4 regions of the Thalassobacillus sp. B23F22_16 genome follow, and region 2 is predicted to be linked to each of the others. Evidence: predicted binding sites of a transcription regulator. Region 2 holds the regulator's gene; each other region holds the start of a gene.
What was found. The regulator LexA, encoded in region 2, represses DNA repair genes until DNA is damaged. The targets are predictions, from matches to a motif close to CGAACATATGTTCG.
Positions count from the first base shown of each region.

Region 1: the regulator LexA is predicted to act here: its motif matches at 4,999-5,012, upstream of ACGTNI_RS13620 (type IA DNA topoisomerase).
Region 3: the regulator LexA is predicted to act here: its motif matches at 4,919-4,932, upstream of ruvA (Holliday junction branch migration protein RuvA).
Region 4: the regulator LexA is predicted to act here: its motif matches at 2,793-2,806, upstream of parE (DNA topoisomerase IV subunit B).

Region 1 is NZ_JBIEKD010000017.1:2,205-9,755, forward strand. It holds gene ACGTNI_RS13595 (MFS transporter) at 1-450, shown strand, start outside; gene ACGTNI_RS13600 (benzoate/H(+) symporter BenE family transporter) at 534-1,787, shown strand; gene ACGTNI_RS13605 (5'-methylthioadenosine/adenosylhomocysteine nucleosidase) at 2,058-2,867, shown strand; gene ACGTNI_RS13610 (tRNA dihydrouridine synthase) at 3,043-4,044, opposite strand; gene ACGTNI_RS13615 (pyridoxamine 5'-phosphate oxidase family protein) at 4,357-4,878, shown strand; gene ACGTNI_RS13620 (type IA DNA topoisomerase) at 5,143-7,284, shown strand; gene proB (glutamate 5-kinase) at 7,501-7,551, shown strand, end outside.
Region 2 is NZ_JBIEKD010000002.1:240,170-247,720, reverse strand. It holds partial or broken gene ACGTNI_RS03780 (transposase) at 1-433, opposite strand, end outside; gene ACGTNI_RS03775 (DUF896 domain-containing protein) at 597-830, opposite strand; gene ACGTNI_RS03770 (YneB family resolvase-like protein) at 973-1,632, opposite strand; gene lexA (transcriptional repressor LexA) at 1,937-2,560, shown strand; gene ACGTNI_RS03760 (DUF2553 family protein) at 2,939-3,112, shown strand; gene ACGTNI_RS03755 (hypothetical protein) at 3,829-4,281, opposite strand; partial or broken gene ACGTNI_RS03750 (IS110 family transposase) at 4,564-4,719, shown strand; gene istA (IS21 family transposase) at 4,862-6,430, shown strand; gene istB (IS21-like element helper ATPase IstB) at 6,457-7,191, shown strand; gene ACGTNI_RS03735 (PI-PLC domain-containing protein) at 7,429-7,551, shown strand, end outside.
Region 3 is NZ_JBIEKD010000006.1:39,818-47,368, reverse strand. It holds gene safA (SafA/ExsA family spore coat assembly protein) at 1-932, shown strand, start outside; gene ACGTNI_RS06760 (phosphotransferase) at 925-1,878, shown strand; gene nadE (NAD(+) synthase) at 1,909-2,655, shown strand; gene ACGTNI_RS06750 (YhcN/YlaJ family sporulation lipoprotein) at 2,724-3,302, shown strand; gene ACGTNI_RS06745 (YebC/PmpR family DNA-binding transcriptional regulator) at 3,392-4,144, shown strand; gene ACGTNI_RS06740 (BofC C-terminal domain-containing protein) at 4,301-4,861, shown strand; gene ruvA (Holliday junction branch migration protein RuvA) at 4,981-5,598, shown strand; gene ruvB (Holliday junction branch migration DNA helicase RuvB) at 5,617-6,618, shown strand; gene ACGTNI_RS06725 (DUF2905 domain-containing protein) at 6,615-6,815, shown strand; gene queA (tRNA preQ1(34) S-adenosylmethionine ribosyltransferase-isomerase QueA) at 6,835-7,551, shown strand, end outside.
Region 4 is NZ_JBIEKD010000023.1:23,195-30,745, forward strand. It holds gene ACGTNI_RS15925 (ABC transporter ATP-binding protein) at 1-715, shown strand, start outside; gene ACGTNI_RS15930 (ABC transporter permease/substrate-binding protein) at 712-2,232, shown strand; gene ACGTNI_RS15935 (CoA-binding protein) at 2,246-2,662, shown strand; gene parE (DNA topoisomerase IV subunit B) at 2,851-4,803, shown strand; gene parC (DNA topoisomerase IV subunit A) at 4,818-7,274, shown strand; gene ACGTNI_RS15950 (TetR/AcrR family transcriptional regulator) at 7,392-7,551, shown strand, end outside.

The sequences.
Region 1 (7,551 bases), on a different contig from region 2:
TGTGAAGAATATGGTTCTAAAAAGGTTATTATGGCTTCTTATATTTCCGGAGCCATTGCGTTAGCTTTACTAGGGTTTGGCGGGAGTACATTTTATATCTTTATATTAGTAGCCATTGCGGGTGCTGCTACAACAGGTGCTCAAGTTTTAATTCAAGCTTATGTTACATCGTTCTACCCTTCAGAAATGAAATCAACAGGTTTAGGGGTGGCTTCAGGAATTGGTCGATTTGGCGGTATGACTGGACCGATTTTAGGAGGGTTCTTGTTGACATTAGCTCTACCTGAATTCATGAATTTCCTCGTATTTTCCATTGTTAGTATTGTGGCTGCAATCGGGTTATCATTGATTGCTGATAAATATTCAGCTTCTAATATAAAGGAGCAAGCGACTAGTCAGAATATTGGTCTATCCAGTAAAGATGAAATACGTGAAAAAGGGATCGGCTAATTTCCGCTCAGATGGGTTACGTGCCTTCTTGAACATCTTCTTCAAGGCTGACACTTATTAGGCATTATTAGAAAGGAGATTATATGGAAGAGAATCGTTTTCCGACAAATCTAAAAGAGCTACCTCAGAATTTGAACATTAATGCCATTAGTTCGGGTTTAGTCGCAGCTATTTTTGGATGCACTGGGCCTGCATTAATTATCATCGGAGCGGCAACGAATGGTGGATTAACGTATACACAAGCGATCAGCTGGATTTTTGCTGTTTATTTTTTTAGTGGATTACTCGGCATATTTATCGCATTAAAGTATCGCCAGCCTATTTCCGTAGCCCATACAATCGCTGGCGCTGTACTAATGGCGGGGTCCTTAAATCACTTTTCTATCCATGAAGCGGTGGGAGCATATATCATAGCAAATATTCTTGTTATCCTCCTTGGTTCTACGGGATTAATTGAAAAGGTACTGAAATGGATCCCTCTTCCGATTGTTATGGGAATGATTGTTGGTGTGATGATCCAATTTGCGATAGACATGATTACATCGATAACTCTCGCACCGTTACTCGCAGGCTCAGCGATCCTCGCGTTTTTACTTTCATCACGATACCTTAGAAAGGTTCCACCTGTATTGTCTGCGTTAATCGTTTCGGTAGTTGTGGCGATCTTTACAAATGCTTTTGAATATCCAGCTGCTCAGCGTATGTTTGTGCTTCCAGAACTTGTGATGCCCGCATTTAGTTGGGAGGCGATTGTGTCGATTAGTATTCCACTGACACTGTTGATTATCTGTGCGGAAAATGCTCAAGTGACAGGGATACTAATGGCTCAAGGTTATAAACCGCCAACGACGGGCATGGCGGTATATGGTTCTTCGGTTGGACTATTCGCTTCACTGTTTGGCGGGCATGCAATCAGCATCGCAGGACCAATGACGGCCATCTGTTCCGCGGACGAAGTCGGTAAAAAAGATAGCCGCTATGCAGCATCGGTCATGAACGGCGTGTTTTTCGCAAGCTTTGGCTTATTTGCAGCGGTCGTTGTTCCATTTGTCACTGCCATGCCGAGCGTCATCGTTACGGTCATTGCCGGCCTGGCTATGCTAAGGGTTCTCATCAACTCACTGAAAACAGCGTTCTCCGATACTAAGTTTCAAATGGGTGCATTCTTTGCATTAATCATCGGAATGTCAGGCGTGAACTTCTTCAATATCGGTGCACCATTATGGGCCATTATCGGAAGTCTGTTTGTCTCCTTACTCGTTGAAAAAGACCACTTTGCATTCAACAAAAAGAAAGAGGTCAAAGTGAGGAAAGAAAGAATAGAAACTAGTGCTTAACGATACACAATAGTACCAGGTTTATTCCAGCTGATTTTTAGTACACGGGAAACTCTAGTAAAGACTATTTCCTTTTTGTAGGGAAGTAGTCTTTTTTTAGTACTGCTTTTGCATGGTGGGTGATGATCGTAAGACATCAGAATAAATTCGTGTTATACAAATTTAAAAAGAAAGGTTGGCAAGAAATAGTGAGTTGTGTAAAATAAAACACGTACATTATAAGTTTTGTTTTTATTAATGTTCGTATTTAAGAGTGGGAGGAATAATAACATGAATTTAAAACAACGTATAAGTAGTTTATTTGGGATCGTGATCTTAGCTTTCATGCTTGCGGGGTGTGGGGACCAGCCCGAGGCTACAGGAGCGGCTGACAAAGAGGAAGAAAAAGTAGTGGGAATCATAGGTCCAATGGAAGTAGAAATTGACATTCTTCATTCTCATATGGATGTGGAAGAGACAACGGAAAAAGGGACCTTAACCTTTTATGAAGGAAATTTAGAAGGCCAGCCTATTGTACTGGTGAAATCGGGAATCGGGAAAGTGAATGCAGCATCTGCAGCTCAAATGCTCATCAGTGATTTTGATGCAGATATATTGATTAACTCTGGCGTTGCAGGCGGGGTTCATCCTGATCTAGGTCTTGGAGATATCGTTATTTCCACAAAGACCGTGCATCACGATATGGATGAGACGGCTAAAGATTTTAAGCCAGGACAAATTCCATATATGGATACAAGGTATTTTGAAGCGGATCAAGAACTGATTCAGCTTGCTAAGAAAGGTACGAAAGGTCTTCCTGATTATGTTGATGTATTCAAGGGACCGATTGCGACAGGAGACCAATTCATTGCAAGCAAAGAAAAAACGGACTGGATTTATGAAACGTTTGATGCGTATGTTGTTGAAATGGAAGGAGCGGCTGTTGGACAAGTTGCCTACTTAAATGAAATCCCGTACGTAGTCATTCGCTCAGCTTCCGATGATGCAGGAGAAGAAGCAGCAGGAATACAAGAAAACTTCGTAGAAGAAGCAGCGAAGAACTCCAGTCATGTGATTGAAGAAATGTTGAAAAATATGTAAGAATCCAAAGGGTTACCCTTGTAACTGGGAGATTAATAAGTGCCTGCCCCACTGTACTAAAGTGATAACACAGTGGGAGCAGGCACTTTTATTTACTCGTTACCTTTTAGGAATACATAAGGTCAAAAAAATAGAGAAAAGCTCGATTGGCTTTTCTCTCCTGGAATTAAACTTATTACGAAATAGAAAAACTTTTCTCTTCTGTCACGCCACCATGTTCCTCCGTAAACTCATCAAGCAGAGCACGTACCTCATCGGTGGATTTTGTGTTCATCAGCTGATTCCTTAACTCACTTGCTCTCCGGAATCCGCGGACATATATCTTGAAAAAGCGGAGGAGCGGTTTGAAGAGACGCGGCTCGAGTTCTTCGGAATATTTATCATGAAGATCGAGCTGCAGGCGAAGGAGGTCGAGCAGTTCTTCGCTTGTGTGCTCTTTTTTCTCTTTTTCAAAAGCAAACGGGTTATGGAAGATCCCGCGGCCGATCATTACGCCGTCCACGCCGTATTTTTCCACGAGCTCCAGCCCTTTCTGACGGTCTGGAATATCCCCGTTAATCGTCAGAAGCGTATCAGGTGCCACTTCATCACGGAGCTTCTTGATCTCGGGGATCAGCTCCCAGTGCGCCGGGACTTTACTCATTTCTTTTTTCGTACGGAGGTGAATGGAAAGGTTGACGATATCTTGTTCCAACAGGTGCTTCAGCCAGTCATGCCATTCATCCACTTCGGTGTAACCGAGACGGGTCTTCACGCTGACGGGCAGTCCTCCCGCTTTGGCAGCCTGAATGAGTTCCGCTGCAACATCGGGACGGCGGATCAGTCCACAGCCTTTCCCTTTCGTTGCGACATTGGGCGCAGGACAGCCCATGTTGATATCAATGCCTCGATAGCCCATCTCTGCCATACCGATACTCATTTCACGGAAGTACTCGGGCTTATCTCCCCAGATATGGGCGACAATCGGCTGCTCATCTTCCGTGAACGTCAGACGTCCCCGCAGGCTGTCTTTCCCTCTCGGGTGGCAGTAGCTCTCTGTATTCGTAAACTCTGTAAAAAACACGTCAGGTCTTGCTGCTTCACTCACGACATGACGAAAAACGACATCCGTCACTGCTTCCATTGGCGCAAGAACAAAAAACGGTCGCGGCAACTCATGCCAAAAGTTATCTTTCATACTATATCTGAACCTTTCCTTAAGGAACGCGGTCGTTCCAAAATTTAAAAGTAAAATATTTCTGCTTCTTATCTATATCCACTTAGGCTGGATTTCAACCAATATATACTTTAATGGTATCAAACGAAAAGTGCAAGAGAAAGTCGCGCTAGAGAGCGCTGGAAAAGAGTGGTGCTCGTGCTTCCCCAACTAAAGAATGAACGTGTAAATTTATGTCTATTCGGGAACAAGAAGAAAAAGATAGAAGGTTTACTGCTTTGATTCTTTGGAATAGGAGAGCAGTAGCTTACAACGATAAGGAGGGAAACATAAATGGCAAACCAAACTTCAGAAAACCAGGAAACCATCAAGAAAATTAAAGACTTGATTAAAGATGAGAAGGTAGCGATGCTGACCACGTTAACTCCAGAAGGCAAGCTGATGTCCCGGCCGATGCGTACCCAGGAAGTAGAAATGGATATGGATAAGGAAGAAATCTGGTTCCTTACCGAAAAAGATACCGAAAAGTATAGGGATATCGAACGTAATTCTGCCGTTAACCTGGCATACGCAGGGAGTTCCTATGTATCGATCAGCGGCTCTGCTGAATTTGTTCAGGATGAAGATAAGAAGAAAGACTATTGGAATAAAATACTAGGACGATTACTGAACACTTCACCCGATGATCCGAATGTTGTACTAGTCAAAGTGACACCAGAAATCGCTGAATACTGGGAGTCCGGCGTGAACGTCAAGACCGTTAAGGAGTTTGTGAAAAAGATGACCAGCAGTAAGTCGTTAGATGATAGCAATGATTTAAAAGATACGGTCCACTTTAATGAAAACACAAAATAACTTATAATCTGAATGCAAATAAAGCAGGAACCGATCACAGGTGCCTGCTTTTTTATATATTAAAAAAGAGAAATGAGTATTTTCCCTCCCTTTCATGATTCACTTATAGTATAATAGATGGGAATATATGTTCTTAGAAATGATGTTTTATCTCCTCAATTTAATCTCCGGACACCTCTATTAAATATCTTCATTACAATCCCCTTCCACTTATTAATTTTTCATCGAACCTCAACAGTCATTCATCGAAAGGAGTACGAGGACGTGGCAAGAGTAGTCATCTTAGCGGAAAAACCCTCCCAGGCAAAAGCATATGCCGAAGCGTTTACGATACAGGAGAAGACAAAAACATACATCCAGCTTAAGGCGGACGATACATTCCCAAATGGGGCGACGATCACGTGGGGAGTAGGGCATCTCGTGGAATTGAAGGAACCCCACGATTATAAACCCGAGTGGAAGAAGTGGAAGATGGACCAATTGCCGATTGTTCCGGAACGGTTTCTGGAAAAAGTAGCGAAAGGGAAATGGGAACAATTCCAGGCGGTCAAGAAGTTGTTCCAACAGGCGGATATCATCGTCAATGCGGCGGATGTCGATCGGGAAGGCTCGAATATTTTTTATAGTATCCTTAAGCTGACTGGAGTTAAAGGAAAACCGATTCAACGCTTATGGATCAACTCGCTTGAAAAGGATGAAGTGCGAAAAGGATTCAGGCAGCTGCAAACTAACGAGAAAGATTTACGTTTATTTGATGAAGCGAAAGCCCGTCAAATCAGTGACTGGATGGTAGGAATCAATGCTAGTCGGCTATTCACCCTGCTGCTGCAGAAGAAAGGGTATGGAAGCTACCTTACCATCGGACGAGTACAGTCGCCGACGGTTTATTTGATTTATCAACGCCATAAAGAGATAGAGAATTTCAAGCCGGAACCATTTTATCAGATTGAGGGACTTTTCAACTCCCAGGCAGGTACATATAAAGGACTGGCTGAGATAAAGGAAAAGGATAAAGCGAAGGTCCAGGCTGTGCTGGACAAGCATCAATTGCAGGAGAAGGAAGCTTATAAAGGCATTGTCGAGCGGCTGGATAAAAAAACGAAGCGGATAAAGTCGCCAAAGCTCCACTCCCTTTCCACCTTGCAAAGTGTCGCGAACCGGCGTTGGAAGTATTCTCCGTCGCAAGTACTCAAAACAATGCAGAAACTCTATGAAAAACGGCTTGTCAGTTATCCAAGAACGGACTGCAATTTTATTACCGACAGCGAGTTTTCCTATTTGGTTAAAAATTTAAAAGGGTATCAGCAGGCGTTGAACGTTTCTTTTACAGCATCGTCTTTGAGACCTAGCAAGCGGTATGTGGACAGCAGCAAGGTGCAGGAACACTATGCGATCATACCGACAAAATCCGTTCCTACCGAAAAGAAGCTGAGTGGGTTAAGCCGTGAAGAACGTAATATTTACAATGAAATTTTGGCGACGACCCTTGCGATGTTTCACAAGGACTATGTTTATGAGGAGACGACGATTTTCACCCATGTGCATGAGTTACCGTTCAAGTCTACCGGAAAAAGAGATGTCGACAGAGGGTGGAAGGAACTGTTTCCAAAGCCCTTGAAGTCGAAGCAGGAGAAAGAGACTGATCTCCCTGGGGTACAAAAAGGGGAGCAGGTAGATGCCAAACTTCATATAAAGGAAAGTATGACACAGCCACCGAAGCCCTACACCGAAGGTCAGCTGATTAATATGATGAAGACGTGCGGCAAATTGGTGGATAATGAAGCGGATGTCGAGATTTTGAAGGTAGTCGAAGGTCTCGGGACAGAAGCCACCCGCTCGAGTATTATTGAAACAATCAAAGCTCAGAAATATATAGAAGTGAAGCGGAACAACGTGTCGATCACCGAGAAAGGGATCATGCTCTGTGAGGCGATTGAAGGAACACTCCTATCCAGTCCCTCGATGACAGCCAAATGGGAGTCCTATTTAAAGAAAATCGGAAGCGGCGATGGCTCGAAGCAAGTCTTTATCAAACAGACCCGCCAATTCATAGATAAATTAATTCAGGAAACACCGGATATCATCCAGCAGGTTAACGTCAGGAGTACCGGTGAACCTGAGAAACGCAAGTGGAACGAACCGATTGCCAAATGTCCTGCCTGTGAGAATGGATCGATTGTCGATCGCTACAAATTCTACGCGTGTTCGGACTACAAAAAAGGATGTACAGTGACTTTCCCGAAGAAACTGGCAGGGAAGATACTGACTCAGAATATGATAAAGACATTGTGTCAGAAGAAGCGTACCAATGTTTTGAAAGGATTTAAAGGAAAGAAACGATTCAGCACGGCACTAGTATTGGATGAAAACTATAAAATCGTATTTGATTTCGGGAAGAAAACCTAACTTTGACATTGACTCTTTATTATAAATATTTCATAATATTCTATTAATATAGAAGACTAATATGGTTTTATAACCTGTATGCTATGGAACATAGATATTTGAAAGTAACATTAGTTCAGGAAGTACTAATAAGAAAATGCTCTTCTATCCCATGTGAAAGGGGAGAAGGGCGTTTTTTACACTTTAAATGTTTACTATTTGGGTGGTGGATGGAGAATGAAGAAGCAAAGGATCGTTGTCAAAATAGGCAGCAGCTCTTTAACAAAT
Region 2 (7,551 bases):
TTGCTTCTATCTTGGTTCCATCAATAAAAATAGCTTCCGCATCAATGATATCTTCTTGAACCAGTCGGGAACGAAACTGGACAAAGCTCTGGCGAAGAAGATCTTTGACGGCAGGGTGGACACGGAACCGATTGATGGTTCGATAGCTGGGCTCATAACCCTGAGCCAGCCACATCATGCGCACACTATCCTTGATCAGCCCTTCGATTTTTCTTCCTGAGAACACGGATTGGGTGTAGGCGCATAAAATGACCTTCATCATCATGCGTGGGTGATACGCCGGGCATCCCGTGTCACGCAGGAATGCTGAAAAGGCTTCATCCGGAATACTTTCCACCAACTCATGAACGGCATAGGCGATATCATTATCTTGTAGTTTCATTTCTACATCCATAGGCAAGATTACTTGGTTCATGTTATACTGTTTAAACATAAGGGCACCTCCGATGGTTATTGTGTGGTAACTTTAATTTTATCAGAGGTTGTCCTTATATTCTTATTAAAATAAAAGAAAACCATAAAAAGAGTGGTCCGCATCAAAATGATGCGGACCACTTTCTGTTTAAATTACTGGGTTTTGTCCCAGCCTCGTTGGATTAATGTTTCTTTTCGTTGCGTTGCATTCGTTTTACTTTTTCCGGTGTTACGTCATTTCCTTCCGGATCAACGACTTTCATACTTTTCAATTGGTTTTTGAAAGACTTCCGGACATTGCCGAGGTATTCTTGGCGTAATTGCTTTTGTTCGTCTTTCTCTGCTTTCGTAAGGGATTCTTTTTTCGATTTATTGGCTAATTCGTTTATACGATTTAGTTTATCTTTTGATAACATGCGTACACACTCCTTTTTGTGAGCCCTTAATTAAGAAAAGCCTGTTCTGTTCCCTCAAATACTTATAAAGGAATAAGTAGCTAAACTTCTCTCTAAGTGCTAAAAAGACAAGTGTCCTATGACCCTTGTCTTCTATATAATATTAACTTTTATCTTCTTCTTTTTCAAGTGAGATGTATTCACGGTAACGCCGGTGGACAGTCGCTTTGGAAACATCATAACCAAGCCCGCGCAAGGTGGCGGCAATTTCTTCGAAAGTCAACTTATTGGACCTAAGCCGGACAACTTCCTCTATCGGAAATTCAATCCGCTCCCTCCCTCTTGCCAGTTGCTGGTTGGAAAGATTCTTACCCGGGTCATAACCTCGTTCCATCGCTTTGTTCATGCCGCGCTTTATTTTCAGGTTATGGATTTTACGCTGGTACTCCTCCACAATACCTACTATCTGCAGAACCATGGAGTCGGATTCAGACAGCTGCAGCTCTCCCTGATGGGAAAGAGACCAGACATGCACGTCCATTTTGTTAAGCTGATGAAACAGCGCAATTTTTGTATTGCCCCGCCCTAAGCGTGTTTCATCCTGAATCAGCAAGCCTTCCGCCTGTCCATCCGAAAACCGGTCAAGCAACCGGAATACACCCTCACGCTCAATTTCGTATCCGCTCGCTTGTTCTTTTATTACGTCCACTACTTCCATGTCTTTCTGTTCGGCCATAGCAAGAAGCTCTGACTCCTGCCTGGCTAATGACGTTACCTGTGCTTCTTTTTCTGTACTTACCCTGCAATAAATGATTACGTTCATTCCTGCGACCCTCTCTGCTTGTTAATACGGATAATAAACTATAGACCTAATGTCAGCTGCTGATCGTCATGGCAGCATATAAGAATGCCAGACTCAAAATGAAAAGAATAATATAGGTCATGTCCAACTTAGACAGTTTATCAAACATTTTAACCCCTCCATACAGAACTTTTGTTCGCATTTGTTAATTTCATTATATACGAACATTCGTTCTTGTCAAGAAAAAATCGAACGAATGTTTGTATTGTGGAAATCATCATGGTACAATGTGGTTAATAAAAACATATGTACGAGGTGTGCTTATATGAGTAAATTATCGAAGCGGCAACAGGAAATATTGAAATTCATAAAAGAAGAAGTACTGGCAAAAGGCTATCCACCTTCTGTACGCGAAATCGGACAGGCTGTAGGACTGGCCTCCAGCTCCACGGTCCACGGCCACCTTGCGAGGTTAGAGAAAAAAGGATTCATCCGACGGGATCCAACAAAGCCTCGCGCTATTGAAGTATTGGAATTAGAAGAAGAACAAAATATTCCGAGAAGTGAAGCCTCCTATGCGCCGGTAATTGGTAAAGTCACAGCAGGCTCACCTATTACAGCAATCGAAAATATTGAAGAATATGTGCCGCTGCCGGAAAACCTGGCCGGCGGTGAAGAAAATACGTTCGTACTTGTAGTCGAAGGAGAAAGTATGATTGAAGCTGGTATATTGGATGGAGATATGGTCATCGTGAAACAGACACCAACCGCTCAAAATGGAGAAATAGTCGTTGCGATGACGGAAGACGAGGAAGCTACGGTCAAACGGTTCTTCAAAGAAAAAAACCATATCCGCCTGCAGCCTGAAAATGCTACGATGGAACCGATTGTCCTTCAGGAGGTATCCATTCTAGGAAAAGTAGTGGGGTTATACCGTTCGATCCATTAATACACCCTCCCTTATAATAAGTGTCAATCATAAATAAGCTTAAAAGGACAACCACCTAATAATAATAGCGGTGATTGTCCTTTTGTTTTGTATTAAATACTGAATCATTTACCTTAGAGGAATACCAAACTCAAGAATTACTATAAAGAGCGCTAATTTTGCGCTCATTTTTATCTATTCATAGACATAGGACTAATTAACTGAATTGTCTATATATTCTGACTATAACTTGATTTTCCACCTAACACTCCTTTATAATAACGTACAACAGTTATTAAAGAATGTGTTCATCATTATAAGGGAGGAATTGAATGAAGAAAGAGAACCTTCGCATGGTAGATATCACAGAGAGTATTAATGGAAAGTTAGAAGAAGGAAATATTAATTTATATCTTTAATAAGGAAAAAATCGGCCGGATTTTGATGACTGGCGGTGAAAATCGTTACGAAATGATAGAAGGTTTCAAATACCAAAAAGGAAAAATCTTTCGTATAAATAAAGTGAATGATATTCAGCAATACGTAAGTGATTGCGATCTTGGCTGGTGTTGAGCCATAAATAAAGCCATTGATGCAAAGCATCAATGGCTTTATTTTGATTAATATACGGAGATATACTGTTCACGTTCCCCAGGGTGGACTTGTGTACGGAATAGATTTTATGGATACAAAATATTCGTTTTTAATCATTTAAATACGATCATAATCAGTATACTTATCAAATAGTCTACCCTTTTAGTTAAGTAATACAAGGTGGAAACCTGCCTGATTTATAACTTCCCCCATCCTTCTGGTTCCACATTTTACGTTTATACTTATCTGAGTAATGATTAGCTTCGTTTCTTCGAGGTTTACAATGCTTTGCTTTTAACGCAATATAAACCTCCTTCAGTACTTGTATAGATTGGCATAAATGAATCGACCCAATGCCACATATGTAAATATCACCATCCGTTCATACAAAAACTCCTTATTTCTTATTCCGCTCCGTTAGTGAAAAAAAGATCGTCCGACTTGGACAATCTCCTCCTATCATGGAATAATGAGGCCAATCCAATACTTTAAATTGCCCCCGTTTCATTAAGACTCGATTTCAAGATAATCAGTCTTCTAATTTATTTGTAATCGCTATTAACATCTAAGCTTTTGATTGGAGAGAGTATTGAAACATCAAAACATTGCCTTAAAGAGATTTTACTCATATTATAATAAATTAACGCGGCGAATAATAAACAAGCTGTCGAGACTTACTCAACAGCCTAGAAAATTTATGGGAAAACTTTTAGCTTCTTTAATATGTAAACAATCCATCCAATGACAAGAAAACCCCCGACATACATAAGGATGGTATAAAAGAAATTCCATGTTTGATCATATTTTATTGTTTCTACTAGAAGAGCCAGCCCTTCTAAGCCCGTCATACCTCCGATGAATATAATATAGACCCAGAGGGGATTAGTGTTTTTGTACACCAGCATATAGGTGAACCAGGCTCCGGCGACAGTGAAGATTCCTAAATCTAAAAACAAGGAATCCAGTAAAACAATCGTCGGCATATGATTCACTTTCCACAGTCCCATATGAATGCCTGCCTGGTTCAAAACAACCGCAATCAATGCGGTAATGGGTGCCGTCGTATAAAAAATTTTGGGTGCTTTTTTATATAAATAAATGCCTATAATCCAAGGAAAGACAAAGCCTGCAATTATAATAAATACCATTTCTACCACCTCATGTTAGTACTGTGTCTTTTCTCATTTTTTATTCTATAAGAGATAATGTATCTAATCCACTTTATCAGACAGTTTCAGCTATTTGATTTCCAGTTCGAAAGGAACTTCAGAATTCTATTTCCAACCTTTTATTATTATCTCGAAACTGAGTCTACAAATATACTGCCCTATACTTAAGTACACAAAAGACGACTATTCTTATTGAATATTCGTCCACTCGTATATTATTATTATTAACCAGATTATTTCTGGTTTTAAATCTCTCATACCTTTAGCTTCCTTCATCAACTTGGATACAAAGTGATATCTTTCAATCCTACGCAATTGGACGCCCTCCGAAATTTTTATATTTGCAAAACCAAAACAGACATTAAAGATGCGTATTTAGTTGCTCAAGTAATACGCATCGACTCTCCAGAAGCGACTTCTGTGACTGCTAAACTAAAGTAGACAGTTTCCGCTAGATTAGAAGAAACACTTATTTACCCAAATATACCAGTAAAATATACAGCTCTCCCATTGTATGATATTTAAGATTATACAGACATCAATGGAGGGCTCAGAAAAGGTGGATAAGTGGGAAATGTATATGGAGATTCAACAGTTAATTAAGCAAGGATTTAGTAAATCGAAGGTGGCGGAAAAGTTAGGGGTTTCAAGATCAACGGTATATCGCAACCTGCAGAAGTCTCCTTCGGAGATGGCTGAATGGGTAGAAAGAATAAAAACGAGAGAGAAAAAGTTAGATCCTTACAAAGCGTTAATTTTATCCTGGCTGAGAGAACATCCTGATATGTCGGCAGCACAAGTGCAAGATTGGTTACAGGAAAGGTATGAATCACTGGAGATTGGCGAGAGCACGGTTCGTGCCTACGTTAGAGAATTACGTACTGAATATAGAATAGAGAAAGAGACTCTACCACGGAATTATGAAGCTATTCCTGACCAGCCAATGGGAGAACAAATGCAGGTTGATTTTGGTCATACAAAACAAAGAACACCTGACAATCAAGAGGTGAAGCTGAGCTTTATCGCATTTGTTTTGTCTAACTCGAGATACAAATATAAAAAATGGTTAGACAGACCTTTCACTACCCAGGATGTGATGGAAGCACATGAAGATGCATTTCGGTGGTATGGCGGAATCCCAAGAGAAATCGTTTATGATCAGGATAATTTAATCGTGGTCAGTGAAAATGGCGGGGATCTTATCTTAACGAAAGAGTTTCAACACTATAAGGAAACCAGGCGTTTAAACCTTAGGGTTTGTAGAAAAGCTGAGCCGGAAAGTAAAGGGAAAATTGAAAATGTGGTTGGCTTTATCAAGCATAACTTTGCAAGACATAGAGTGTTTCACAACATTGATTCCTGGAATGAGCAGGGTTGGCAGTGGCTAAACCGGACAGGGAACTATAAAATCCATAACACAACAAAAAAAAGACCGGCCGAAGTGTTCTCCTTGGAAAAGCAACACTTAAGACCAGTCGCAGAAAAATTAACTATCAAAAACAATTATGAAAATAGTATAACAAGAAGCGTCCATAAGGACAATACAATTCGTTATTTGTCGAATCGGTATTCTCTTCCACTTGGAACATTCCATAAATATGATACCGTCGGTATCAAGGAAACGGAAGACAAACAACTATTCATCTATATTACCGATACAGGAGAATTGATTGCAAAACACACTATTCCTGAAGGAAAAGGCCAATTAGTAAAGGATAGAAGCCATTCGCGCGATCGAACAAAAGGCATCAATGCATTTATGGATACGGTTGCGAAACGGTTTGAAGAGGTAGATTCCGCATACGACTATCTTAATATCATCCGGCAAAACTACCCTCGGTATATTAGAGATCAGTTGCAGATTATTTTAAAGCAGACAAAGGAGAACAATGGGGCAATCTTATCAGCAGCACTGAAAGAATGTGTGAAAAGAAATCTTTATAGTGCGACAGATTTTAGCGATATCGTTTCATACATCAAACGACAACGCCAAGTTGATGATACAGTAACCGATAACGCCCGGGCTGTATCATCTATAAATAAGATTTCAGGCTGGCTCATGGATACGGAAGCCCAAAAGAGAACAGTAAATGCCTATACTGAAATATTGGAGGGTGAGTCTAATTGAGTCAGCTGAATCAATTACAAGATTTGATGAAAACCCTCCGCCTGACCGAAACAGCTAACCATCTTCCTACACTCATAAGAGAAGCTGAGCAAAAGGACGCATCCTTTACTCAGTTTCTCCTGGATGTAGCAACCTATGAACAAAAGCGCAGAGAAGAAAAGCTATTAGAGAAACGGTTTAAATGGGCGACGTTCCCGTTTTTCAGCACTTTGGAAGAATACGATTTAAAAGAACAGAAATCATTAAGTTCGAAGAAACTAAATCAGTTAAAGGACTTAACGTGGATGGAGCAGCTATATAATATTATTTTCCTTGGCCCGCCAGGCGTCGGCAAAACCCACCTATCGATTGGGCTGGGCATTGAGGCTCTCAACCAAGGATATAAAGTGATTTTTACTACGATGGGTGATCTCATTCATGTATTAAAGACTGAAGAAATCACAAGGAAATCGAAAACAAGAATGAAGAGAATACGAGAAGCAGATCTAGTTATCATTGACGATTTAATGTTTATGGCAATGGACAAACAGGAAGCCAATATGTTTTTTCATTTGATCAATGATTTATACAATCAAACATCGATTATATTAACGTCCAATAAAGGTCCTAAAGAATGGGGTGAATTATTAGGAGATCAGGCAATTACAACTGCGATTCTAGATCGTATATTGCATCGAGTGGAAATCATTCATTTAAATGAAGACAGTTGGCGAATGAAGCATCGAAAAACCATATTTGGGCAGCAAAGTGTTTCAAATTAATAAGCAGAAATTGTGTCATTTTACTTGACGGTCACAACTTCATTCAGCTTTAGAATTTCGTTAAGATTATGATCATGAGTTTATTCTATTGATTGATATAAAATCGGAGGGTAAGTCTACTTACCAGGCGATTGATCAACAGCTGCGCGAGTACAAAAGAATGCTCACTAAGTACGTACCTTTCGTTGTAAACCTGGTGCTGTAACTGTGTACATTTCCGGAAAACACCCACGGTAATTGATGGAGAGTCAAACCGTTCGCTATACCGCTTATGATGGTCGGATTAGCGACCTTGGTACAGGCGCCCCCAGTACATTAATCAGCGATAATTGGACAAAGCATTTTACCTGGATGGGTGTT
Region 3 (7,551 bases), on a different contig from region 2:
AACAACTGAAACAAATGAATACCCAGTTATCCAACCCCGATATGATCATGCCAGGGATGAAAATCAAAGTACCGCAGGGAACAAAGCAAGTGAAGAAAGAAGCACCGATACAAAAAGAACAACCAAAAGCAGCACCAAAGGTTCCTTATAAGAAGGAAGCCCCTAAACCAATCCCAAAAGTTAAAGAAGATGAGAAAGAAAAACCGATGATGCCTCCGATGCAGCAAATGATGCCAATCCAAATGCCAATGATGGAACAACAGCTGCAAAACTACTACACGACCTTCCACTTGCCGCAGATGCCTTACCAGCCTCCTGCACCACCGAAAGAAGAAGTCAAAGAGGAATTACCGGAGTCAGTAAAAGAAATGCCGCAGGTTCAGCCGGCAATGCATCATCCAATGCCATTGTGTCCGCCTGGATACTACCCGGTGTTCTGCCCGCCGATGCCATGTCCCCCAATGCCGCAAGGTCACTTGGTTCAAAGTGATTTTCATTGTGAGGATGACATGGAAAGTGCTTATAAAGGAGCTTATCACCATGGCCCAATGCCTCAAGTGCAGGGCATGTGGATGCAGGATGATGAAGAATCTGCAGCCATGCCGCCGCAAATGCCAATGGCTGATGACTGTGGTTGTGGCGGAGGGAAAACGGGAGCTATGCCGATGTGGGGACACCAGATGCCTCCGCATATGATGCCAGGCTATGGTATGCATCAGCCGATGCCGTATCAGCAGCAAGGCCAGATGATGCCTCAGATGCAGGGAATGCCTCCGATGCAGCATGGAATGGCTCCCTATCAGCAAATGATGCCTTGGGGCGGTCAGCAAATGGGACAGATGGGTTATGGTCAACCTGGCCAGCCACTCCCTGGAGGTATGGGAAATCAGATGCCGTATTCTTACGACTTTGACGACGATGATGATGAATAAGTACCAGGGCGATTCTAAATGGAATCGCCTTCTTCCTTTTTTAAGCAGAAAAGAAATGACTGTGGAAGATGTCAAGAAGATAAAACAGGATGTCTATTGGGTGAAATCCCAAGGAAATGAGTATGCGCTGAAATGTTATGAAAGTCTTGAAAAACTAGAAAAACAACATACTTTTTTCGAACAATGGAAAGAAGCAAGCCTTTATGCTGCAGAACCTCTTTCTTACCCTGATGGCAGTAGGGTCATTTCTAATGCAGATGGCGAATGGGGATTGTTTAACTGGTTAAAAGGGGATCATCTGCTTTTTTCCTATAAAAGTGACCGATCAGCCGCAAGTAAAGTAGTGCAAGAATTTCATGCCAGCACAGAGGGAATAGAAACGCCACTGTTACTTCAAAATCCACTCTATATTAAATACCAGCGAAGACTGGAACAGTTCGAAAAAACATTTCCGGCATTCTCCTATGGGGGGAATAGGACTTTATTTCAGGAACTTCACCAATTTGCGAGCAAAACCCTGGATGACTTCGAGCGTTTGGACTGGGCTGCCATTGAAGAAGATGCTTGGGAACGGAAAACTTGGCTGCATGGTGATGTCGCTCATCATAATTTCATCCGAACACGGGATGGCGCAGTGAAGCTGATTGATTTCGACCTTTTACAAATGGGACCGGAACTGTACGACGAAATTCAGTTAGGTCAAAGGTTTTTACCCCATACCCATCATTCATTAAAGGAGCTTACTGTTTATTTTCATGCTACCAAGTGGAAAGAAGCGTGGTTGAAAGGGATTCTCGTCCCAAGTGATTTAATGCGTGAGTGGCTGTATGTCTACCGTAAATATAAGAGGCAAGACCAGAAATTGGCAGGCCATCTTGACTGGCTGCATGCCGCCTGGAAAGACAGGAAGGAATTTGTTGAAAAAGTTCAGCATGTGCTAAGATAAATAATCATAGCTGTAAAGGAGAAAAGAATGATGCAAGCACATGTAGACGCCATTGTTGAATGGCTTCAGAAAAAAGTAAAGGAAGCAAATGTAGATGGTCTTCTGGTAGGTGTCAGTGGCGGTATTGATTCAGCGGTTGTGGCAAACTTGATTAAACTTGCCTGCCCGGAACATTCACTTGGGGTTATTATGCCGTGTAAAAGTAATCCAAGTGATCAGAATTATGCTCAACGTGTAATTGATGCTTGTGAGATCGATCATATTACCGTTGATTTAACGGAAACCCATGAAATGACGTTCTCAACAATAAAAAAACAATTACAGAATAAACAAACATTCAATCATGAACAGGAACAGCTCGCCGATGCTAACCTTCGTGCTCGCCTAAGAATGAGTACGCTATATACCTTAGCGACTAACTATCGTTATTTGGTAGTAGGAACAGATAATGCAGCGGAATGGTATACTGGTTATTTCACCAAATATGGGGACGGAGGAGTAGATCTTGTACCGTTAGTGAATTACACCAAAGGTGAGGTTCGCGAAATGGCGCGTCAACTAAATGTGCCTGCTGAAATTATTGATAAAAAGCCCAGTGCCGGATTATGGGAAGGGCAAACAGACGAGAATGAAATGGGCACCACTTATGATATGATTGACAAACATTTAAAAGGAGAACCAATCCCTGATAAAGACCGTGAAATTATTGAGTCCTTACATCAACGCTCGGCTCATAAGCGCCAGCTTGCGGCAGCACCGCCTGTGTTTGAGGTGTGAAAAGTGGGTTTATTTGACAGATTAAAAAAACCTCCTTAATCCAACATAAAGGAAAAGGAGGTTTTTTTATGTGGAAACAGTTAGCGGCAGGTACCTTTGTTATAGCTTTTGTTCTGGCCGGATGCAACACACAGGAAACTCGTCAGAATGACCAGGACACCAACACCTACGATCCTTTAGAAACGACAGAACAGGGAAATTCAGAAACAAATAAGGAAGAATTGCGACGTGGCGCTCCTAATAAAATTAAACGGGAGGCGGAAGAGGATATGAGGGATACCACTTATAATATTAGTAATCGTGCCCATGATAATGACTTCTATAACGAAAAATCAATGGAAGTCACTCGTGCGGTAAGTGAATTATCAGAAGTATCGGTGGCAAGGGCGATAGCTACCGATGGTCGTATACTTGTTGGTGTTGTGCCTACTCCTCATGCCAAAGATGACCATGACTTGAAGAATAAGGTCAGAAATAAAGTGGCAGAGGTATCAGATGAAAAAGATGTAGTTATTCATGTGAATCATAGTGATTGGGATGAAATGAAAGATCTTGATGCCAGAGTGAGAGCAGAAAAAGCACCGGAAAAAGTGAGGGAGGAAATAAATAAATTTATTGATCGCTTCCAGCTGAATAATGACAGATGATGACATTTCTCATTCTTCAATGATTCTTGCCAATATGATATAGTAATTAAAGAAATTAGATACTATCGTGTTGGAGAGGAGAATGTCCAATGGCTGGTCATTCTAAATGGAAAAATATACAGAGACGTAAAAATGCGCAAGATGCTAAACGCGGAAAAGTATTCATGAAAATGGCTCGGGAAATATTCGTGGCAGCTAAAGAGGGTGGTGGGGATCCGGAAATGAATCCCTCGCTCCGACTGGCTGTAGATAAAGCCAAAGCGAGCAATATGCCGAATGAAAACATTGACCGGGCAATTAAAAAAGCTACCGGCGACCTTGACGGTGTCAGCTATGAAGAGATGACTTATGAAGGCTATGGTCCTGGGGGGGCAGCTGTCATGGTTAAAGTATTGACAGATAATAAAAACAGGACAGCCGCCGAAGTACGTCATGCATTTAACAAGAATGATGGCAATCTTGGTGAGAATGGCTGTGTTTCTTATATGTTCGATCGTAAAGGCTATCTCGTCATTGAACGTTCTGACTATGATGTCGAAGAAGACGATTTAATGCTGGAGGTTATCGAAGCTGGTGCAGAAGAGCTGGAAACGAATGAAGAAACCTTCGAGATTTATACGGAACCGGAAAGCTTTTCAGAAGTTAAGAAAAAGCTTGAACAAAGTGGTTATACCTTTGAAACTGCCGAGATTTCCATGTTCCCACAAACCTATACACCCCTTGGTGAAAAAGAGACCGAAAAAATGTTGAATCTTATTGATACGCTGGAAGACAATGATGATGTGCAGGACATTTATCATAACCTTGAAGCGGATGAAGAGGTATTAGAAAAACTAACTTGAAGTAATCCTTGATTATAATAGCTTCTATTTCTGGGCAAACTGGAAATAGGAGCTATTTTTTATATCCTTTTAACAAGGTTTCGTATGTAAGAGGATAAAAAACATAGGCTTTCCTTATCCTATTCATACGGCCAAGTTTTACTAAGGGGGGATTCGATGAAAACGACAATATGGAAATCGCTCACAATTAGTTTATTGATACTCTTATTTTTTATTACAGTATTGGATGATCGGCCTTCAAGCGGGGAGGCAGATGGAGCAAAAGAAAATACCTTGGAGGAGCCTGTATCCTTGGTGGCAAGTCAGCCGTTAGAATTAAAAGTGACCATGGAAAAGCAATATCTTGATGGAGTTACAGAGGTAGAAAAAAAAATAGAAACCATTTGGGCGATGGAAGATTTTTGGGCTAATTATGATGGTTGGACATTAATGAACCAGGGAGAAGGTTTTGTGGAGTTTTATAAGCAAATAGACGACCTTTCCCCGGAAGTAAAAGCAAATGGTTATTTTGGTATTGATTTAAATGATCAGTTAACGATTTTTCTTGGAAAGCCTACAGAAGGAAAAGTGATAGAATCATTTTTTCCTATTCCAGTGGATACGTTGGAAAGCAGTCGAAGGAAAGAATTGGAGCAGGGAATAAAGATCCAAGATAAAAACCACTTTAACGAAGTAATCGAAACATATGCTGATCGAGATCCTATTGATAAACATTAACATTTACGCTCTCCAATCGTTCAGATGGAGGGCTTTTCTTTTAAGGGTGAGGATAGGCGAACATGTGCTTGTATGTTACAATAAGTGGAGAAATTTGATTGTGAGAAGGGAAAATAAACATGATAGCATATGTTCGGGGACAATTAACGGTCATAGATGATGAGAGTGTCATAGTAGAAGCAAATGGAGTTGGCTATGAATTGATTTGTGCTAACCCGTTTTCATTTCAAGAATATCTAGAAAAAGAGATCAAAATACATACCTATCATTATGTCAGAGAAGATTTGCAGGCTTTATATGGTTTTAAAAAAAGGGAGGATAAAGCACTTTTCTCTAAATTGTTGAATGTATCGGGAATTGGGCCAAAAGGAGCGCTGGCTGTACTTGCTTCTACCAGTGTGCGTGATTTTGTAACAGCAATTGAACAGGAAGATGAAAAGTTCTTGACCCGTTTTCCAGGAGTCGGCAAGAAAACAGCACGGCAAATGATACTTGACCTGAAAGGGAAACTGGTGGCGTGGCTTCCTGATGAAGATAACGAAACGTCGATCTTTTATACGAAAGACCATACTTCACAGGATCGCAGCCAGGCGGTTGAGGAAGCTTTGGAAGCAATGAAAGCGCTGGGATATTCAGAACGTGAGCTGAAAGCACTTCGTCCGAAGCTGGCGAACAGTGATCATGCTAATGTGGATGATTATGTACGCCACGGATTGCAATTAATGATGAAAAACTGAGAACGGAGGTGAATTGGCTTGGAAGAACGGATGATATCCAGTGATTTGCAAGAAGAAGATGCTTCCATTGAGTTGAGTTTGCGGCCTAGTCGATTAAGTCAGTATATTGGCCAGGCGAAAACAAAACGGAATTTGGAAATTTTCATTGAAGCAGCAAAAATGAGAAATGAACCATTGGATCATGCTTTATTATATGGTCCTCCAGGGCTCGGGAAAACTACATTAGCTTCAATTATTGCCAATGAAATGGGGGTTCAGTTCCGGACCACGGCAGGACCTGCTATCGAGCGTGCCGGTGATTTAGCAGCTATTTTATCTTCATTAGAGGCAGGGGATGTACTATTCATCGATGAAATCCATCGACTGCCAAGATCTGTGGAAGAAGTGCTCTATCCTGCTATGGAAGATTTCTGTCTCGATATTGTCATTGGGAATGGTCCCAGTGCAAGGTCCGTCCGTCTTGATCTTCCACCTTTTACACTAGTAGGAGCGACCACGAGGGCAGGGTTGTTATCGGCTCCGCTTCGGGACCGGTTTGGAGTACTAAGCCGGCTGGAGTATTACGATACAAAGGATTTATGTGATATCGTAGAGCGCACCGCTGATATTTTTCAGGTGGGAATTACTCGAGATGCTGCAATAGAAATCGCAAGAAGATCACGGGGAACGCCGAGAATCGCCAATCGGTTGTTGAAGCGTGTACGTGATATTGCACAAGTCAAGGGGAAAGAAGAGATAGACTTGGAAATAACGCAAGAAGCGTTAGAAATGCTCCAGGTAGACCCGGTAGGACTGGATCATATCGATCACAAACTGCTATTAGGCATTATGGATAGCTTTCAAGGCGGTCCAGTAGGCTTGGATACCATCGCCGCTACCATAGGGGAAGAATCACAGACGATTGAAGATGTATATGAACCATATTTGCTTCAAACCGGCTTTATTCAACGCACACCGCGGGGAAGGGTAGTAACACCGAAGGCTTATCTCCACTTTCAACGGGAGGTGCCTGAAGCTTGACCGGATTTGGAAAAATATTTATTGTAATAGGGGTTGTGTTCATCATTATCGGCTTGCTTTGGAGCTTTATTGGCAAGCTGCCAGGTGACATCAGCTTTAAAAAGGGAAATGTAACGTTTTATTTTCCTATTGTTACATCCATTGTGGTAAGCATCATACTTTCATTGATTTTTTACTTCGTTGGTAAAATAAAATGAATAGAGATAGGAGATAATTATGGATATCAAGCAATATGACTTTGACCTGCCTGAAGAGTTGATCGCGCAAACCCCGTTGCTGGATCGATCTTCATCCCGGCTTATGGTGTTGGATAAAAAGGAAAACACCATAAACCACAGAAGATTCTCTGATATTAAAGAATTTTTAAAGCCAGGAGACTGCCTGGTTTTAAATGATACTAGAGTATTGCCTGCAAGGCTGTATGGGGTAAAAGAAGATACAGGTGCGAAAGTAGAAGTTCTTCTGCTTCATCAGACAGAGTCGGATGAATGGGAAGTACTTGTAAAACCAGCAAAGAAAATCAAGGTTGGAACAAGGATAATTTTTGGTGAAGGGAAATTGGCGGCGGAATGTACAGCTACCGAAGATCATGGTGGACGTCAGCTGCGTTTCGAGTATGAGGGAATATTTCTTGAAGTCCTGGAAGCGTTGGGCGAAATGCCATTGCCACCCTATATCAAGGAGCAGCTTTCTGATAGTGAAAGGTATCAGACTGTATATGCGAAAGAAGAAGGTTCTGCCGCAGCACCGACAGCGGGACTGCATTTCACAAAAGAGCTGTTGCAGGAGATTGAACAGGCTGGTGTCGAACTGGCGTATATTACCTTACATGTAGGTCTGGGCACATTCAGACCAGTGAGTGTAGATAACATTGAAGACCACGATATGCATGCCGAGTTTTATCAAGTATCACAAGCTACAGCAGAAAAGTTG
Region 4 (7,551 bases), on a different contig from region 2:
GATGAACATGGTCGGACTGGAACCGGAGACTTACCGGAAAAGAAAGCCGGATGAATTATCAGGTGGACAGCAGCAGCGGGTAGGAGTCATACGCGCTCTCGCCGCTGACCCTGATATCATATTGATGGATGAGCCGTTCAGTGCGCTCGACCCGATCAGCCGCGAAAAGCTTCAACAGGACATCCGGGAGTTGCAAAGGAAAATCAAAAAGACGATTGTGTTCGTCACTCATGATATGGACGAAGCTTTGGCTCTTGGTGATCGTGTATGTTTGATGAAAGAAGGGGAAATCGTACAGATAGATACGCCCCAGAACATGGTACTTGAACCTAAGAATGATTTTGTTAAAGAATTCATCGGAAATCGCAAATCGCCATGGCAGTCTGCTGTTGATGTCATCGCCGACAGAAGCGGCAGCAAGGTGCTCACCGAAACAGAATTCGACCAGAGAAAATTTGATTCCTATGGCGTCTATATCATGGAAGATGCTTCAGGGAATTATGTGAGTGGTGTCAAACAAGCGGAAAAAGTAGACTTACCTGTCCTTGAGAATGACCTTCCTCTAAAGAAAGCCGCTGATATTTTTGAACAGCATGGAGAAGAGTTGCTGCCAGTAGTTAAAGGCCAGCGGTTAATTGGCACCCTCTCCTATCGGGAAATCGTTCTTCACCTCAAGCAACACGTTTCCACAGAGAATGGGGTGATACGGTCATGAAGGAATTCTTAGATGTATTAGAGCGCCGTCAGGACGTGTTATGGCCGACGATTTGGGAGCACCTTCAAATTTCCATTGTCGCCCTGGTCATCGCAACGTTAATTTCGCTTCCTTTAGGTTTAATTTTAACTAGAAACCAGCGGATAGCAGAACCAATTATCGGGCTTACAGCCATTTTGCAGACAATTCCTAGTCTGGCGGTCTTAGCATTCCTGATACCTTTCTTCGGTATCGGCCAGACACCAGCAATTATTGCGTTGACAGCATATGGACTGCTCCCAATATTAAGAAACACCTATACCGGGATAAAAGAAGTCGATCCCGCCCTAAAAGAGGCCGCGACCGGAATGGGAATGAGTTCGTTCCGGCGCTTATCACGTGTAGAACTGCCGCTGGCAATGCCTGTCATCATGGCCGGGATTCGTACATCGATGGTTCTTATTGTTGGTACTACTACGATTGCTGCTTTAATCGGAGCTGGCGGACTTGGGGACATTATCCTGCTTGGTTTAGACCGAGGAGGAGATTTGAACCTTATCCTACTAGGGGCTATTCCTGCCGCTTTATTAGCGATCATACTGGATTTAATCCTGCGGATGTTTGAACGGACTTCCGCCAAATCAGGTTTCCGTTCACTCGTCAGTCTCCTTGTGATAGCTGCATTGATTGCAGTCGGACCACTCGCTTTTGGCGGTGGTGCCAAATCGGATATTAAAATCGGGGCAAAACTGGGGGCAGAACCTTCTATCCTGATCAATATGTACAAGCTGATGATTGAAGAAGAGACAGATCTATCCGTTGAGCTTGTACCAAATCTCGGAAAGACAGATGTCGTATTCAGCGCGCTTCAAGAAGGCAGCATTGATCTTTACCCTGAATTTACAGGTACCGCGTTAGTGAGCTTATTAAATCAGGAAGCGGAAAGCACAGACGAACGGGAAGTCTATCAATCAGCTGCAGAAGGATTAGCACAGGAGTATAGCCTTGCTTACCTTGAACCAATGCAATATAACAACACTTATGCCATAGCTACTACGCAGGAGTTCGCTGATCAATACGACTTAGAGACGATAGCAGACCTTAAACCGATTGAAGACCAGGTAACAGCAGGTTTTACACTTGAATTCAATGATAGAGAAGATGGTTATCAGGGAATTAAACAACTTTATAATTTAGAATTTGGCGAAGTCAGGACGATGGATGCCGGTTTAAGGGAAGGTGCCATCGAAAAAGGAGAAGTGGACATCATTGATGCCTACTCGACAGACAGTTATGTGGAAGGATTGAACTTAAAAGTACTGGAAGATAATGAAAACCTCTTCCCTCCATACCAGGGTGCACCGCTGCTTCGTCAGGAAACGCTTGATAAATATCCTGAACTGGAAGAAATCTTAAACCGGCTGGGTGGCAAGATTACTGGCGATCAAATGCGGGAAATGAATTATAAAGTAGAAGAAGAGGATGTAGATCCTGAGGAAGTAGCCAGAGAATTTCTGGAAGCAGAAGGATTATTGTAAAGGAGGCTGTATAATGGCATATCAACACCCCGATAATGAGACGATCATTCAAGCTTTAAAAGATACGAAAACAATCGCTGTTGTCGGTCTTTCTGATAAGGAATACCGCACCTCTTATCAGATTGCCAAAGAAATGCAGGATGCAGGCTACCGGATCATTCCTGTAAATCCGATGGTGGATCAGGTGCTTGGGGAACAAGCATATGACTCCTTACTTGACGTGAAAGAATCATTTGAAATGATCAATGTTTTTCGTCGGTCAGAGCATCTTACTTCCCTGGCAAAGGAAGCGCTCCAGACTGATGCAAAGATTTTTTGGGCCCAGCAGGGAGTCCAGGATGATGACGCTTATGAATACTTGAAAAAACATGATTTTACCGTCATGATGGATATGTGTTTAAAAGTAGCCCATGCTGTTCTTATGAAATGAAGCCGATAAATGACCAGTAAAAATCCCTGTACTTACAGGGATTTTTTACTGAGTATGGAAAACGTTACTTGCGTCTTTTGTCAAAAAGGCTAAAATAGAACAAGCAGATATGTATTGTCATTTACACGTTCGAACGTTTGTTCTATTATAGAAATAGATAGGTAAGTCAGAAGGGAGACGTAGGCATTTTGGTTAAACAATCACAGCAATATTCAGATGACTCCATACAAGTATTGGAAGGATTGGAAGCTGTCAGGAAACGTCCAGGTATGTATATCGGAAGCACCGACCATCGGGGACTGCATCATTTGGTTTATGAAATCGTCGATAATGCTGTCGATGAGGCGCTAGCCGGTTTCGGTAACCGAATTACCGTCACTTTGAATAAAGATGGCAGTGTGTCAGTCGAGGATGAAGGACGAGGGATGCCAACAGGCATGCATAAAATGGGGAAACCTACCCCGGAAGTAATCTTGACTGTTCTTCACGCCGGCGGAAAATTCGGCCAGGGGGGCTACAAGACAAGTGGTGGCTTGCACGGTGTCGGGGCTTCGGTGGTCAATGCCCTGTCAGAATGGCTGGAAGTTACCATCCACCGGGATGGGCAGACCTATGTCCAGCGTTTTGAAAACGGAGGGGTTCCGGTCACATCGCTTGATAAAACGAAGAAAACGAGAAAAAGCGGGACGATTATTACCTTCAAGCCTGACCCTACTATTTTTTCCACTACCACCTACAATTTTGAAACTTTATCGGAACGCTTAAGAGAGGCAGCATTTTTACTTAAGGGTGTGGAAATTAAACTGATTGATGCGCGTAAAGACATCGAAGAAAGCTACCAGTATGAAGAAGGTTTGAAAGCCTTTGTCAGTTACTTGAATGAAGAAAAGGATACCCTGCATCCGGTAGTGGCTTTCGAAGGGGAGCAAAATGGCATTGAAATTGATTTTGCTTTTCAATTTAATGATGGCTTCGCAGAAAGTATGCTGTCTTTTGTCAACAACGTACGGACAAAGGACGGAGGAACGCATGAGTCCGGCGCAAAAACGGCTATAACGAGGATTTTCAATGACCATGCGCGAAAGACCAACCTGTTAAAAGAAAAAGATAAAAACCTGGAAGGTAATGATATTCGCGAAGGTTTTACAGCGATCGTCTCGGCACGAATTCCGGAGGAGCTATTACAGTTCGAGGGACAGACGAAAAGTAAACTCGGTACCTCAGAAGCAAGATCGGCTGTCGATGCTATCGTTTCGAGTAAGTTGTCGTACTTTCTGGAAGAAAATCCAGATATCGCATCTTTACTGATCAAGAAGGCAATCAGAGCGAAGGAAGCTCGTGAAGCAGCAAGAAAGGCCAGGGAAGATGCAAGGTCAGGCAAGAAAAAGAAACGGAAAGAAACCATGCTCAGTGGGAAACTGACACCTGCTCAATCAAGGAATCCGAAGAAAAATGAACTTTACCTCGTCGAAGGTGATTCAGCAGGCGGCTCTGCTAAACAAGGACGTGACCGAAAATTCCAGGCCATCCTCCCCCTAAGGGGAAAGGTAATCAATACAGAAAAGGCGAAAATAGCCGATATATTTAAAAACGAAGAGATTTCAACAATCATCCATACGATCGGAGCTGGGGTCGGCGGTGATTTTGATCTCGAAGACTGTAATTACGATAAAATCGTCATCATGACGGACGCAGATACTGATGGAGCTCATATCCAGGTATTGCTCCTGACTTTCTTTTACCGGTATATGCGGCCGCTTGTAGAAGCCGGCAAAGTGTTCATTGCCCTGCCGCCTCTTTATAAGGTTTCCAAAGGGAAAGGGAAAAAAGAACAAATAGAATATGCCTGGGATGAAGATGGCATGGAAGCAGCAGTCAGAAAATTTAAGAGCGGCTATATTATTCAGCGTTACAAAGGTCTCGGTGAAATGAATGCCGATCAGCTATGGGAGACGACGATGGATCCGGCTACACGTACACTGATCAGGGTGACGATTGACGATCTCGCCCGTGCCGAACGACGGGTAACGACATTAATGGGAGATAAAGTCGAGCCACGGAGGAAATGGATTGAGTCCCATGTCGCATTTGGGTTGGAAGACGAAGCAAACATCCTGGAAAATGACAAAATTCAGAACTAGAGGAGGATATTCTTTTGGCGGAAGTGGAAAATTACTTAGATTTACCTTTAGAAGAGGTCATTGGCGACCGGTTCGGAAGGTATAGTAAATACATCATACAGGAACGGGCGCTGCCGGATGCCCGCGATGGGTTGAAACCTGTGCAGCGGAGGATTCTGTATGCGATGCATCAGGAAAAGAATACACATGATAAAGCTTTCCGGAAATCTGCGAAAACAGTAGGAACAGTAATCGGTAATTATCACCCCCATGGAGATACCTCTGTCTATGATGCGATGGTACGGCTGAGTCAGGAATGGAAAGTGCGGAAACACTTAGTAGAAATGCATGGAAATAACGGAAGCGTCGACGGAGACCCTCCTGCTGCCATGCGTTATACAGAAGCCCGTTTATCCAGCATTTCTTCTGAGCTTTTACGGGATATCGAAAAGGAAACAGTAGATTTCATTCCTAACTTTGATGACACCATCTATGAACCTGTCGTTTTGCCTGCAAAATTTCCAAACCTTTTGGTCAACGGTTCAACTGGTATATCGGCAGGTTATGCTACAGATATTCCTCCCCATAACCTCGGTGAAGTGATCGATGCTGTCATCATGAAAATTGAAAAGCAGAATGTGACGACTAGCGAACTGATGACTAAACTGAAAGGGCCGGATTTCCCGACAGGAGGAATCATCCAGGGGGAAGAAGGCATTAGAAAAGCGTATGAAACCGGTAAAGGTAAGGTCATTTTACGCGGGAGAGCAAATATTGAAAGCATCAAAGGAAATAAGGAACAAATCGTTATTGATGAAATCCCTTATGAAGTTAATAAAGCTAACCTAGTCAAACGTATGGACGAACTGCGTATCGACCGTAAAGTGGAAGGGATTGCAGAGGTGCGGGATGAAACAGACCGTACAGGACTCCGTATCGTAATAGAACTGAAAAAAGAAGCAAATAGTGAAGGCGTTTTGAATTATCTCTATAAAAATACTGATTTGCAGATTACCTATCATTTCAATATGGTAGCAATTAAGGATCGCACGCCAACGCTGCTTAATTTACAGCAGATCCTTGAATCGTATATCGCCCATCAAAAAGAAGTGGTGACTCGGCAGTCCAACTACGATTTAAAGAAGGCGAAGGCACGCGCCCACATCGTAGAAGGTCTGATTAAAGCTATTTCGATTCTGGATGAGGTGATTGCAACGATCCGTGCTTCCAAGGACAAGCAGGATGCCAAAAAACGATTGATTCAAGCTTACGATTTCACAGAAGAACAGGCAGAAGCAATCGTCAATCTTCAGTTATACCGTCTTACAAATACTGATATCACAGCACTTGAAAAGGAAGCGGCTGAACTAAGAGAACGCATCGCATACTTAGAAGAAATACTGGCAGATGAACGGAAATTATTAAAAGTCGTCAAATCCGACCTGAAGAAGTTAAAGAAGCAGTATAATGATGAACGCAGAACTAAAATAGAGGCCGAAATCGAAGAGTTGAAGATTAACTTAGAAGTCATGGTGGCCAGTGAAGATATCATCGTCTCGGTAACCAGGGATGGCTACGTGAAACGGACAAGCCTTCGTTCCTATGCTGCATCAAATGGGGAAGATTTTGCGATTAAAGACGGTGATCATCTGCTGCGGCTGATCGAAATCAATACAACGGATAAGCTTCTTTTGTTCACTAACAAAGGAAATTATCTCTATTTACCTGTCCATGAAATTCCGGATATCCGCTGGAAGGATCTCGGTCAGCATATCGCAAATCTCGTTCCCATCAACAAAGATGAGAAGATTGTCGCTGCTTATCCGGTAAGAGATTTCAAGGAAGATAAGTGTTTATTATTCTTTACAAAGAACGGAATGGTCAAAAAGAGTGAACTGGCGCTGTATGAAGCACAGCGTTATTCGAAACCGCTTGTGGCGATCAATTTAAAAGTTGAGGACGAGGTGACGGATGTCCACGTAACCGATGGCCATTCGGATATATTCATCGCTTCCGATAAAGGCTATGCCCTCTGGTATCATGAAAGCGAAGTGAAAACAGTAGGACAGCGGGCTGCAGGCGTCAAAGCGATTACTTTGAAAGAAGGCGAACAAGTCGTTTCAGGACAGGTTTTCGATGATTTGTCCGATCCGTCCATCGTCATTATCACCCATAGAGGTGCATTGAAGCGTATGCGCTTAAAAGAATTCGAGCAAAGCTCCCGCGCCAAACGGGGCGTTGTCATGCTTCGTGAGCTGAAAAAGAATCCACACCGTCTCGTCAACATGCATCTGATTGAATCAGGCCAGGAGCTGCAAGTGAAAAGTGAAAACGGAGAAGTTTTAACCATCAACCCGATGCAATACAAAGCAAATGACCGCTACAGCAACGGTTCCTATATTGTCGATACCGATCAAAGCGGGGAAGTCATCGACTCCTGGGTTAAAAATGAATACGAAAAGCCATTCGAAACGGAAGAACAAAATTCCTGACTGACATCCAGGCGTGCAGCCTGGATGTTTTTGTATATTATTCGCCAAAAAGTCTTTGTGTTTTCTGAAAAATGTGATAAAATTGTGACAAATGTCTAGTGGGAAAGGGGATGATGTATGGCAGGGTTAAGGGAGTCAATCCTTAGAACCTCGCTTGAGTTGTTTGAGCAAAAAGGGTTTCATGGAGTGACCGTCAACCAAATTGTAGCAGCCTCTAACACTTCGAAAGGTGGATTCTATCATCATTTCCAATCGAAAGATGAGCTGTTGTTCGTCA